One region of the Pectobacterium peruviense genome, then DNA from elsewhere that is predicted to be linked to it. Evidence: predicted binding sites of a transcription regulator. Region 1 holds the regulator's gene; the other holds the start of a gene.
What was found. Region 1 encodes PhoB, which activates phosphate uptake and scavenging genes when phosphate is short. Its sites were predicted from a motif close to CTGTCATAAAACTGNCNNAT; they were not measured.
Positions count from the first base shown of each region.

Region 1 (4,755 bases):
GCTCTTGCTGGAGCAGCTCGGCAAGCTGTGTTTCTACCTGCTGACGCTGCTCATCGGTCAACAGTTGAATACCTGACGCGCGCGCCTGTAGCGTGCTCAGTGCTACGGTTGCCTGTTTGTGTTTTTCATAGACGCGTTCGGAAATCAGTCCGTAAATATCCGTACCGGTTAGTTCTTCCAGTAGTTCCGCTCTGTCGTCTGCTTTTGCGTTGAGGAACGCGGCAAATTGCCCCTGCGACAACATCATAGATCGTGTAAAACGGCCAAAATCCAGTCCAGTGAGCTGCGTGGTCATCTCTTTCTTATCATTGAGCTTTTCACACAGGATTTTGCCACTTTCAATGAGGGCGAGTTCGGCCTTGGGGGCCTGTAAATTACCATCCGGCGAATTTCTAGCCCGACGCTGGCTCCAGAAGGCGCGATATCCGACGCCTTTAACTTCAAACTCTACTTCGGCGAGACACTCTGCCGTGTTGCGGGTCATCAGATCGTTATTACCAGCGGAAAGTTGACCCAACCGTGGTGTTTCGTGATACAGCGCCAGACAGATGGCATCGAGCAGCGTGGTTTTTCCTGCCCCGGTTGGGCCGGTAATCGCAAATAAGCCGTTGCTGGAAAATGGCTCCTGCGTGAAGTCGATCTTCCATTCGCCTTTCAGCGCGTTGAGATTCTTTAAGCGCAGACTGAGGATTTTCATTTGGCAGACTCGCTATTTTCCAATTCATCAATAACCTGATTAAACAGCGTGCGCACACGCTGTTGGCGACCGTCTTCCATTTCTGTCTCCGTTGCCAGACGACGTTCAAAAACGTCATGCACGCTCAATTCGTTTAGCGTTTCTTTGTCCTGTCGGGTCATCGCCTGCAAACGCTGTTCGCGCGTGCGGCGCAGCAGAAGTACCTCAACGGGCAGGTTCTCGGTCATCGCCTGAACGCGCTTTTGCATGTCGCTCAGATAATCCTGCGTGCTGAGTTCGATACCCAGCCACACGGGTTTATCGCCCTGATAGTTCTCGAAGGCGGACAGCTGTTGTTCAATGTCACTCAGACTGCCTTTAATCAACTGCATCGGCTGGGTTACGGGAATGGGCAGTAGATCTATTTTCGGCGGCGCATCGGGTATAAAACTGACCAGACAAACGGATTTCTCGCTGCCGAGTTCATCAAAACTCAGCGGAATGGGGGAGCCGCTGTAGCGAATGTGCTCACTTTGGGTCACGCGCTGCGGGCGGTGAATATGCCCGAGGGCGATATAATCCGCAGGGGGAAAAGCCTGAGCAGGGAAGGCATCAAGCGTACCAATGTAGATATCGCGCACGGATTCCGAAGCGGTTGCACCAATCGTCGTCAGATGACCGGTTGCAATAATCGGTAGCGGTAAGCCAAGCTCATCGCGTTTTTGGCAAGCCAACTGGTAACACTGCTGGTAATGCGCGGTAATCGCTTCCTGTAGCGCGAGCTGTTTTTCATCACCGGATTGTCCGGCTTTGCTGGTTAGTACATCGCGCGGACGTAAAAAAGGAATCGCACAGAGCAGTGCGCCGGGCTGCCGCTGACGGTTTTCCAGCAGGAGCACCTGCTGGGCAGGATCGTCGCTGGCGCAGGCAATCACCCGCGTATTCAAGCAGGCCAGCAAACCGCGGGATTCATTCAGCATCGCGACGGAATCATGGTTGCCGCCGAGAATGACAAGCTGGCAGCCTGTGCGCTGTAGTTCTACCACGAAGCTATAATACATTTCCCGCGCATAGCTGGGAGGCGAACCGTTATCAAAAATATCGCCTGCGACTATAATGGCATCGACGTGGTGGTGTTCCACCTGAGCGATAAGCCAATGCAGAAAAGCCTGATGCTCAGCAGCGCGGCTTTTGGTATAAAAATATTGCCCTAAATGCCAATCGGCGGTGTGGATAATGCGCATCGTGCTCTCTCGATATTCATGCCGTGCGGCGTTGGATGACGTTGTCATTGTCCATTATGTGAAATGGTGTGTCGTCGCGATGGTGCTTTGTCACCGTAATGCCATGATTATATATAGCAGGGATGACGGCTGTCGCGGTGGAATCAAGAGTTTGGAAAGCGGCTCGAAAAATAGGATGTACGCGCTGTAACATCATGCGACGGAGGGCAGTGCGTTTTTCATAAATCTGTCATAAAACTGACGCATAATGCCTTTCGCCTGCTAACAGCGACGATGATTAACGACAGGATTAACAATGGCAAAACGCATATTAGTCGTGGAAGATGAAGCACCCATTCGTGAAATGGTCTGCTTTGTACTGGAACAAAATGGTTATCAACCCGTTGAAGCCGAAGATTATGACAGCGCGGTAACGCAACTGTCGGAGCCTTTCCCTGAACTGGTGTTATTGGACTGGATGCTGCCAGGAGGTTCGGGCCTGCAATTCATCAAGCATATGAAGCGCGAAGCACTGACGCGTGATATTCCGGTAATGATGTTGACCGCGCGTGGCGAAGAAGAAGACCGCGTGCGTGGGCTTGAAGTGGGGGCGGATGATTACATTACTAAGCCGTTTTCACCCAAAGAATTAGTGGCGCGTATCAAAGCCGTTATGCGCCGAATTTCACCGATGGCGGTGGAAGAAGTGATCGAAATGCGTGGCCTGAGCCTCGACCCTTCGTCGCATCGTGTGACGACCGAAGAGCACGCCTTGGATATGGGGCCGACGGAATTTAAATTGCTGCATTTCTTTATGACGCATCCTGAACGTGTTTATAGCCGGGAGCAGTTGCTGAATCACGTTTGGGGCACTAACGTTTATGTTGAAGATCGTACTGTCGACGTCCATATTCGTCGCCTGCGTAAAGCGCTGGAAACCAGCGGACATGACAAAATGGTGCAAACCGTTCGGGGAACGGGCTACCGTTTTTCAACGCGTTACTGAGGTGGTCGTAACCGGAGAAACACTAACGTGCTAGAACGTTTATCCTGGAAAAGGCTGGCATTGGAGCTAGCTTTTTTTTGTTTACCCGCGCTACTGCTGGGGCTGATTTTTGGCTATCTGCCCTGGTTTCTGCTGGTCGCCGTTTTAGGCCTGCTTTGCTGGAATTTTTATAACCAGCTCAAACTTTCTTATTGGCTGTGGGTTGACCGCAGTATGACGCCGCCGCCCGGTCGCTGGAGCTGGGAGCCGCTGTTTTACGGGCTCTATCAGATGCAGTTGCGTAACCGACGCCGACGCCGGGAACTGGCGCTCCTGATCAAACGGTTTCGCAGCGGTGCTGAATCCTTGCCGGATGCCGTGGTGATCACCACCGAAGAGGGGACGATCTTCTGGTGTAACCATCTGGCGCAGCACCTGCTCAATTTCCGCTGGCCGGAAGATAACGGTCAGAATATCCTCAACTTATTGCGCTATCCTGAATTTACGAATTACATGAAAGGACAGGATTTTAGCCGTCCTCTCACGCTGCAATTGAATAATTCCCACCATGTTGAATTCCGCGTGATGCCTTATTCTGAAGGGCAGCTGCTGATGGTGGTGCGTGATATTACGCAAATGCACCAGCTCGAAGGGGCCAGACGTAACTTTTTTGCCAATGTAAGTCATGAGCTGAGAACCCCGCTGACGGTGTTGCAGGGCTATCTGGAAATGATGCAGGAAGAAACGCTGGATGCGGCGCTACGCGGGAAAGCGTTGAGTACCATGCAGGAGCAGACCCGACGCATGGACGGGCTGGTCAAACAACTGCTGACGTTGTCCCGCATTGAAGCGGCGACGGCGATCGATCTGAATGAAAAAGTCGATATTCCACTGATGCTGCGCGTGTTGCAGCGTGAAGCGCAGACCCTGAGTCAGGGGCGTCATGAAATCGTCTTTCGTGTGAATGAAAATCTCCGTGTGTTTGGCAACGAAGAACAGCTGCGCAGCGCGGTATCTAATCTGGTGTATAACGCGGTCAACCATACGCCAGAGGGAACACGTATCGAAGTCTGCTGGCAGAAGATCCCACAAGGTGCGCAATTTCAGGTCAGCGATAACGGGCCGGGGATTGCCGCCGAGCATTTGCCGCGTCTGACTGAACGTTTTTATCGCGTGGATAAAGCGCGCTCGCGACAGACGGGTGGCAGCGGGCTGGGGCTAGCGATTGTTAAGCATGCGCTTAGCCATCATGATTCCCGTTTGGAAATCATGAGTGAGGATGGTCTGGGGTCACGTTTTGTCTTTACGTTGCCGAATCGGTTGATTGTCCCTACCTCTCTGGCTGAAAATACGGTGAAACCTTCAGCCTGACGGAAAATGCTATCCATGAAATCCGCCATACGTATTGCGAGCGCTTTTTTATTGCTGTTCAGCGCGTTTTGCTTCGCGCAGCCTCGCCAGATGCTGGCGGGTAACCTCTCCAGCGCGGGGTCGGATACGCTGGCTAACCTGATGGCCTTTTGGGCGGCGGATTTCAGCCAGCATTATCCGAACGTGAATTTACAGATTCAGGCCGCAGGGTCATCCTCCGCGCCAACGTCTCTGGCATCAGGAGCCGCGCAGCTTGGGCCAATGAGCCGGGCGATGAAGGCCAGCGAAATTGAGGCGTTCGTCCAGCATTATGGCTATCCGCCGCTGGCTGTGCCGGTGGCAATGGATGCGCTGGTTGTGTTGGTTAATCAGGATAACCCTCTGTCAGGGCTGAATTTGTCACAGCTGGACGCTATCTTTTCGATTACGCAGCGTTGCGGTAACCATCAGCCGATAAAACACTGGGGCGATCTTGGGCTACGCGGCAGTTGGGAAAAGCG
Region 1 is NZ_CP161826.1:3,688,656-3,693,410, reverse strand. It holds gene DUT67_RS16740 (SbcC/MukB-like Walker B domain-containing protein) at 1-697, opposite strand, end outside; gene sbcD (exonuclease subunit SbcD) at 694-1,920, opposite strand; gene phoB (phosphate response regulator transcription factor PhoB) at 2,216-2,905, shown strand; gene phoR (phosphate regulon sensor histidine kinase PhoR) at 2,933-4,255, shown strand; gene DUT67_RS16720 (PstS family phosphate ABC transporter substrate-binding protein) at 4,271-4,755, shown strand, end outside.

Region 2 (4,755 bases), 1.6 Mb from region 1:
GCGGAGACAGCGAAGCACGCACCGCGCGATCGCCCGGCATCACCATGCCACCCAATTGGCGAAAACGCTGTGACAGTGCCTGATGCAAACGTAACCCGAGTACTGACGGCGGTAATGTCGGTAACAGCAGCACCGGTTTACCTAACGCAGCAGCGAGTTCACGCACGATCTCAGGGCTGTCCAATCCCAGACAGGCTGGCATGATGATGGCATCGTTACCGTTAGCCAGAAGCGATAGCTCTTCCACCAGCGCCGCGCGGTTTTCTGGTCGATCCAGCACGCGGGCAATATTTACCGCGCGGAATTCGCTAGGGTTTTGACGCAACCGATCCAGCACGGGCAGTTTGAGTTCATCACTACGTGCCGCGATACCCTGCGTCTGAAGCCTGCCAGCCACAATTCGGGACTGAAAATCCAGAAAGCCCTCAATACCGGCAATGAGCGGATTGTCACCAAAATGGGAATTCGGCAGGCCACGCGTGACACCGTCAACCGGGCTTAGCCAGCATGCACGAAACTTACCTAACGGCGTCATACGCCAGTGGTTCTGCTGATGATTGCCCAACAGGGAGATATTGCTGCGTTCCAACAACGCCTCAACCTGTGGTAACAGTGCGGCAACTGCCGACGCCCCCATACGAGAATAAGGGTGATGAGGTGCCTGACGCGCCAGCTCGTCCAGCGCATCGAGCGCCTGGCTAACGGGCTGCCCGTCAGGGAGATGAGAAAGCAAATCCAGCGCACCGGAAGAAAAGTGCAGTGCATTCTGCCCAGCGCTGACAATCGCGCAGCGTTTTCCCTGTTCTGCCAAGCGGATACCGCAGGTCAGCCCTGCCAGTCCGCCGCCAATAATCACAACGTCATAGCGCATGACGATCCTCCTGACTGTCGCTGGCTGTCAAGCCGCACAATCCCTGATAAATCCAGCTGGTAAACTCGCTTTCGCGCAGCGCATTACCCCACGCGATGGGGCGAATGCCTTTCCAGCGTTCGTTCAAAAACTGGCTGAGCTGCGTAAGCGACTGCTCCGGCGTCGCGGTGCCCAGACGGCACAGCAGACCTGCCGCACGGCAGGCGCACAGCTCCCCCTGACAGGTGCCCATGCCAACACGAGTACGCCGACGTAAATCAATCAGGTTATTAACCTGCAACGATTCCACGGCGTAGCGCACTTCTCCCGCCGTCACGGCCTCACATTCGCACACCAGACTGCGGTCCAGACGTTCACCGGACAGCATTCGCCCAGCGCGTTCACCGTGGCGATAGATCGCCGAACCACGTAGCGGCGCAGAGAGCGGTTTTGCCGCGGGATACGCTGACAGAGCGTGGGGGGCGGTTTTCACTTCATTCAGCGATTCAGAACCGGGTAACGGCGTCTGCGCCGTCGAACAGGCGACGTCATGACTCAGCTTTTTGCAGATAGCGTCCGTCACCCATTCCGCCATCAGGCGATAGGTCATCAGCTTGCCGCCAGTGATGGTAATAAAACCTTCCAGCCCGTCGCGGCTAGCATGGTCGAGCAGCACAATGCCGCGACTCACGCTACGCCCGCTGGGATCGCTATCGTTGGCAACCAGCGGTCGGACGCCCGCATAGGCGCGTAGAATTCGCGTACTTGCCAGAGAGGGAGCCAGCATCGAACCTTCCCGCATCAGCGTTTCCACTTCAGCAGGCGTCACCAGCATATTGTCGATCTGATCGTAGTCGATGTGGGTTGAGGTGGTGCCAATCAGCGAAATGGTATCGCCCGGCACCAGAATGTCGGCATCTGCCGGTTTGCGACAACGGTTGATCACCATGTTGTTGATGCGGTGCCCAAGAATCAGCAGCGCGCCCTTTGCCGGGAACATGCGCACGCGCAGATCGGCATATTCTGCAATGTGCTGCCCCCAGATACCGCCAGCATTAACCACCACCTGCGCGTATATTTCTGTTTCTACACCTTTTTTATGGTCGAAAACGCGCACGCCGGTAATACGGTCACCCTGACGAATCAGCCCGATGACCTCATGATAGGTCAACACTTCCGCGCCGTGCTCACAGGCATCAATCATGTTGGCCGCTGTCAGGCGAAAAGGATCTACAGAGCCATCCGGCACGCGCACCGCGCCAATCAGTGTCGGGTTTGCTGCGGGTTCCAGCCGCAGCGCTTCCTGCGGATCCAGCGCCTGCGCGCCAATCCCAGCCTGCTGACAAGCGGTAATAAACTGCGCCTGCCAGCCAAGATCGTCTTCCGGCAAGGTGATAAACAGACCGTCGGTAGGCTCAATACAGTGCCGGGCGATCCGCCGAAGAATTTGGTTCTCTTCAATACATTCGCGGGCAGATTCACCATCCGTCACTGCATAACGGGCGCCGCTGTGTAATAAGCCGTGATTACGCCCGGTCGCACCGGTCGCAATATCATAACGTTCAAGTAACAGGCAGCGCAGTCCGCGCAGGGCACAGTCCCGTGCTGTACCCGCGCCCGTCGCACCACCGCCAATGACAACCACGTCAGTTTCACGCCAGTTCCCAGTGTTTTGCTTCATATTCTCGCTCCAGGCGGAGGATATAGAGGGTATGTATGTTGCTATTGGGACACAAAAAGAAGGGTTAATGTTTGATAAAGAGCAAAAACGAACACTAAACGAAAGCAAAGGGGAGTTTAAAAACAATAAGTGTGATTTGGGTCACTAAAACCACACTGTGGAATTTTCCGATTCTGTTAACATGAGCGCAAAAATCGTCACAGTTTCATAAAAGTGTAACATTAGCGTCATGAATCACACTCATTTGTACGCTAGCCCCTTACAATAACGTTCGTAATAGAACAAAAAAGCTATCGTTTTTTTTCGCATTGGAGATATCTATGCTGAGTATTTTTAGGCCCGCCGCCCACCAGCCACGCGTGTCGCAAGATCACGTCGATCCGCTCTATCGTCGCCTGCGTTGGCAGATTTTCATGGGGATCTTTTTTGGCTACGCCGCCTACTATCTGGTACGCAAAAACTTCACCTTGGCGATGCCTTATCTGATTGAACAGGGCTTCTCGCGCGGTGACCTTGGCTTTGCACTGTCCGGCATCTCCATCGCCTACGGTTTTTCCAAATTCATCATGGGTTCGGTCTCTGACCGTTCAAACCCACGGGTTTTCCTGCCTGCTGGTCTAATTTTGGCGGCTGCCGTCATGCTGTTCATGGGTTTTGTACCGTGGGCAACCTCCAGCATTGCCGTCATGTTCGTCCTGCTGTTCCTGTGCGGCTGGTTCCAGGGTATGGGCTGGCCACCGTGCGGACGTACTATGGTTCACTGGTGGTCACAGAAAGAACGTGGTGGCATCGTGTCCGTATGGAACTGCGCGCATAACGTCGGCGGCGGGCTTCCACCTCTGCTCTTCCTACTGGGTATGGCCTGGTTTAACGACTGGAAAGCAGCACTCTACATGCCTGCTTTCGCCGCCATTCTGGTTGCACTCATCGCATTTGCCTTAATGCGTGATACCCCGCAATCCTGTGGCCTACCGTCAGTTGAAGAGTACAAAAACGACTATCCGGTTGATTACAATGAAAAAGACGAAGAAGAACTGACAGCTAAGCAGATCTTCATGCAGTACGTTTTCCCGAACAAACTGTTGTGGTACATCGCTATCGCCAACGTCTTCGTTTACCTGCTGCGTTACGGCATCCTCGACTGGTCACCGACTTACCTGAAAGAAGTTAAACACTTCGCACTGGATAAATCGTCCTGGGCGTACTTCCTGTATGAATACGCGGGTATTCCGGGCACGCTGCTGTGCGGCTGGATGTCTGATAAGGTGTTCAAAGGTAACCGTGGTGCAACGGGCGTATTCTTCATGGTACTCGTTACCATCGCCACCATCGTTTACTGGATGAACCCAGCCGGTAATCCGGGTGTGGATATGGCATGTATGATCGTCATCGGCTTCCTGATTTACGGACCGGTTATGCTTATCGGTCTGCACGCGCTGGAACTGGCACCGAAGAAAGCGGCAGGCACAGCGGCAGGCTTCACCGGTCTGTTCGGCTACCTCGGTGGCTCCGTTGCCGCCAGCGCCATCGTCGGCTACACCGTTGACTTCTTCGGTTGGGACGGCGGCTTCATGGTGATGATTGGCGGCAGCATTATGGCTGTGCTTCTGTTGATTGTTGTTATGCTGAATGAGAAAAAACATAAAGCAGAGTTAGCCAATCGCGCCTAACCCGCTCTTGTAAGCATCCCTCTGGCGGCGTCCTGATGACGCCGCCTTTCTCTCAACAGAAAGAGGTTTGATCGCATGAACGTTACCGTAACATCTCTGATCTCCGCCCTCGCGCTCTCCGTTTCCTTTAGTGCTTCTAGTAACGCCGACACTTCCGCTTCATCAACCGATAAAATTGTCATTGCCCACCGTGGTGCCAGCGGTTATCTGCCTGAGCATACGCTTCCGGCGAAGGCGATGGCCTACGCTCAGGGTGCCGATTATCTGGAACAGGATTTGGTACTCACTAAAGATAACGCGCTTATTGTCCTGCACGATCACTATCTGGATCGCGTTACCGATGTGGCAGAACGTTTCCCACAGCGTGCCCGCAAAGATGGACGTTTTTACGCTATCGACTTTACGCTGAAAGAGATCAAATCACTGAAATTCACCGAAGGGTTCGACATCAAAGACGGCAAGCAGGTACAGAGCTACCCAAACCGTTTCCCGATGTGGAAATCCGACTTCCGCATTCATACCTTTCAGGAAGAGATTGAATTTATTCAGGGTAT
Region 2 is NZ_CP161826.1:352,191-356,945, reverse strand. It holds gene glpB (glycerol-3-phosphate dehydrogenase subunit GlpB) at 1-871, opposite strand, end outside; gene glpA (anaerobic glycerol-3-phosphate dehydrogenase subunit A) at 861-2,531, opposite strand; gene glpT (glycerol-3-phosphate transporter) at 2,852-4,201, shown strand; gene glpQ (glycerophosphodiester phosphodiesterase) at 4,277-4,755, shown strand, end outside.
Region 2: the regulator PhoB is predicted to act here: its motif matches at 2,734-2,753, upstream of glpT (glycerol-3-phosphate transporter).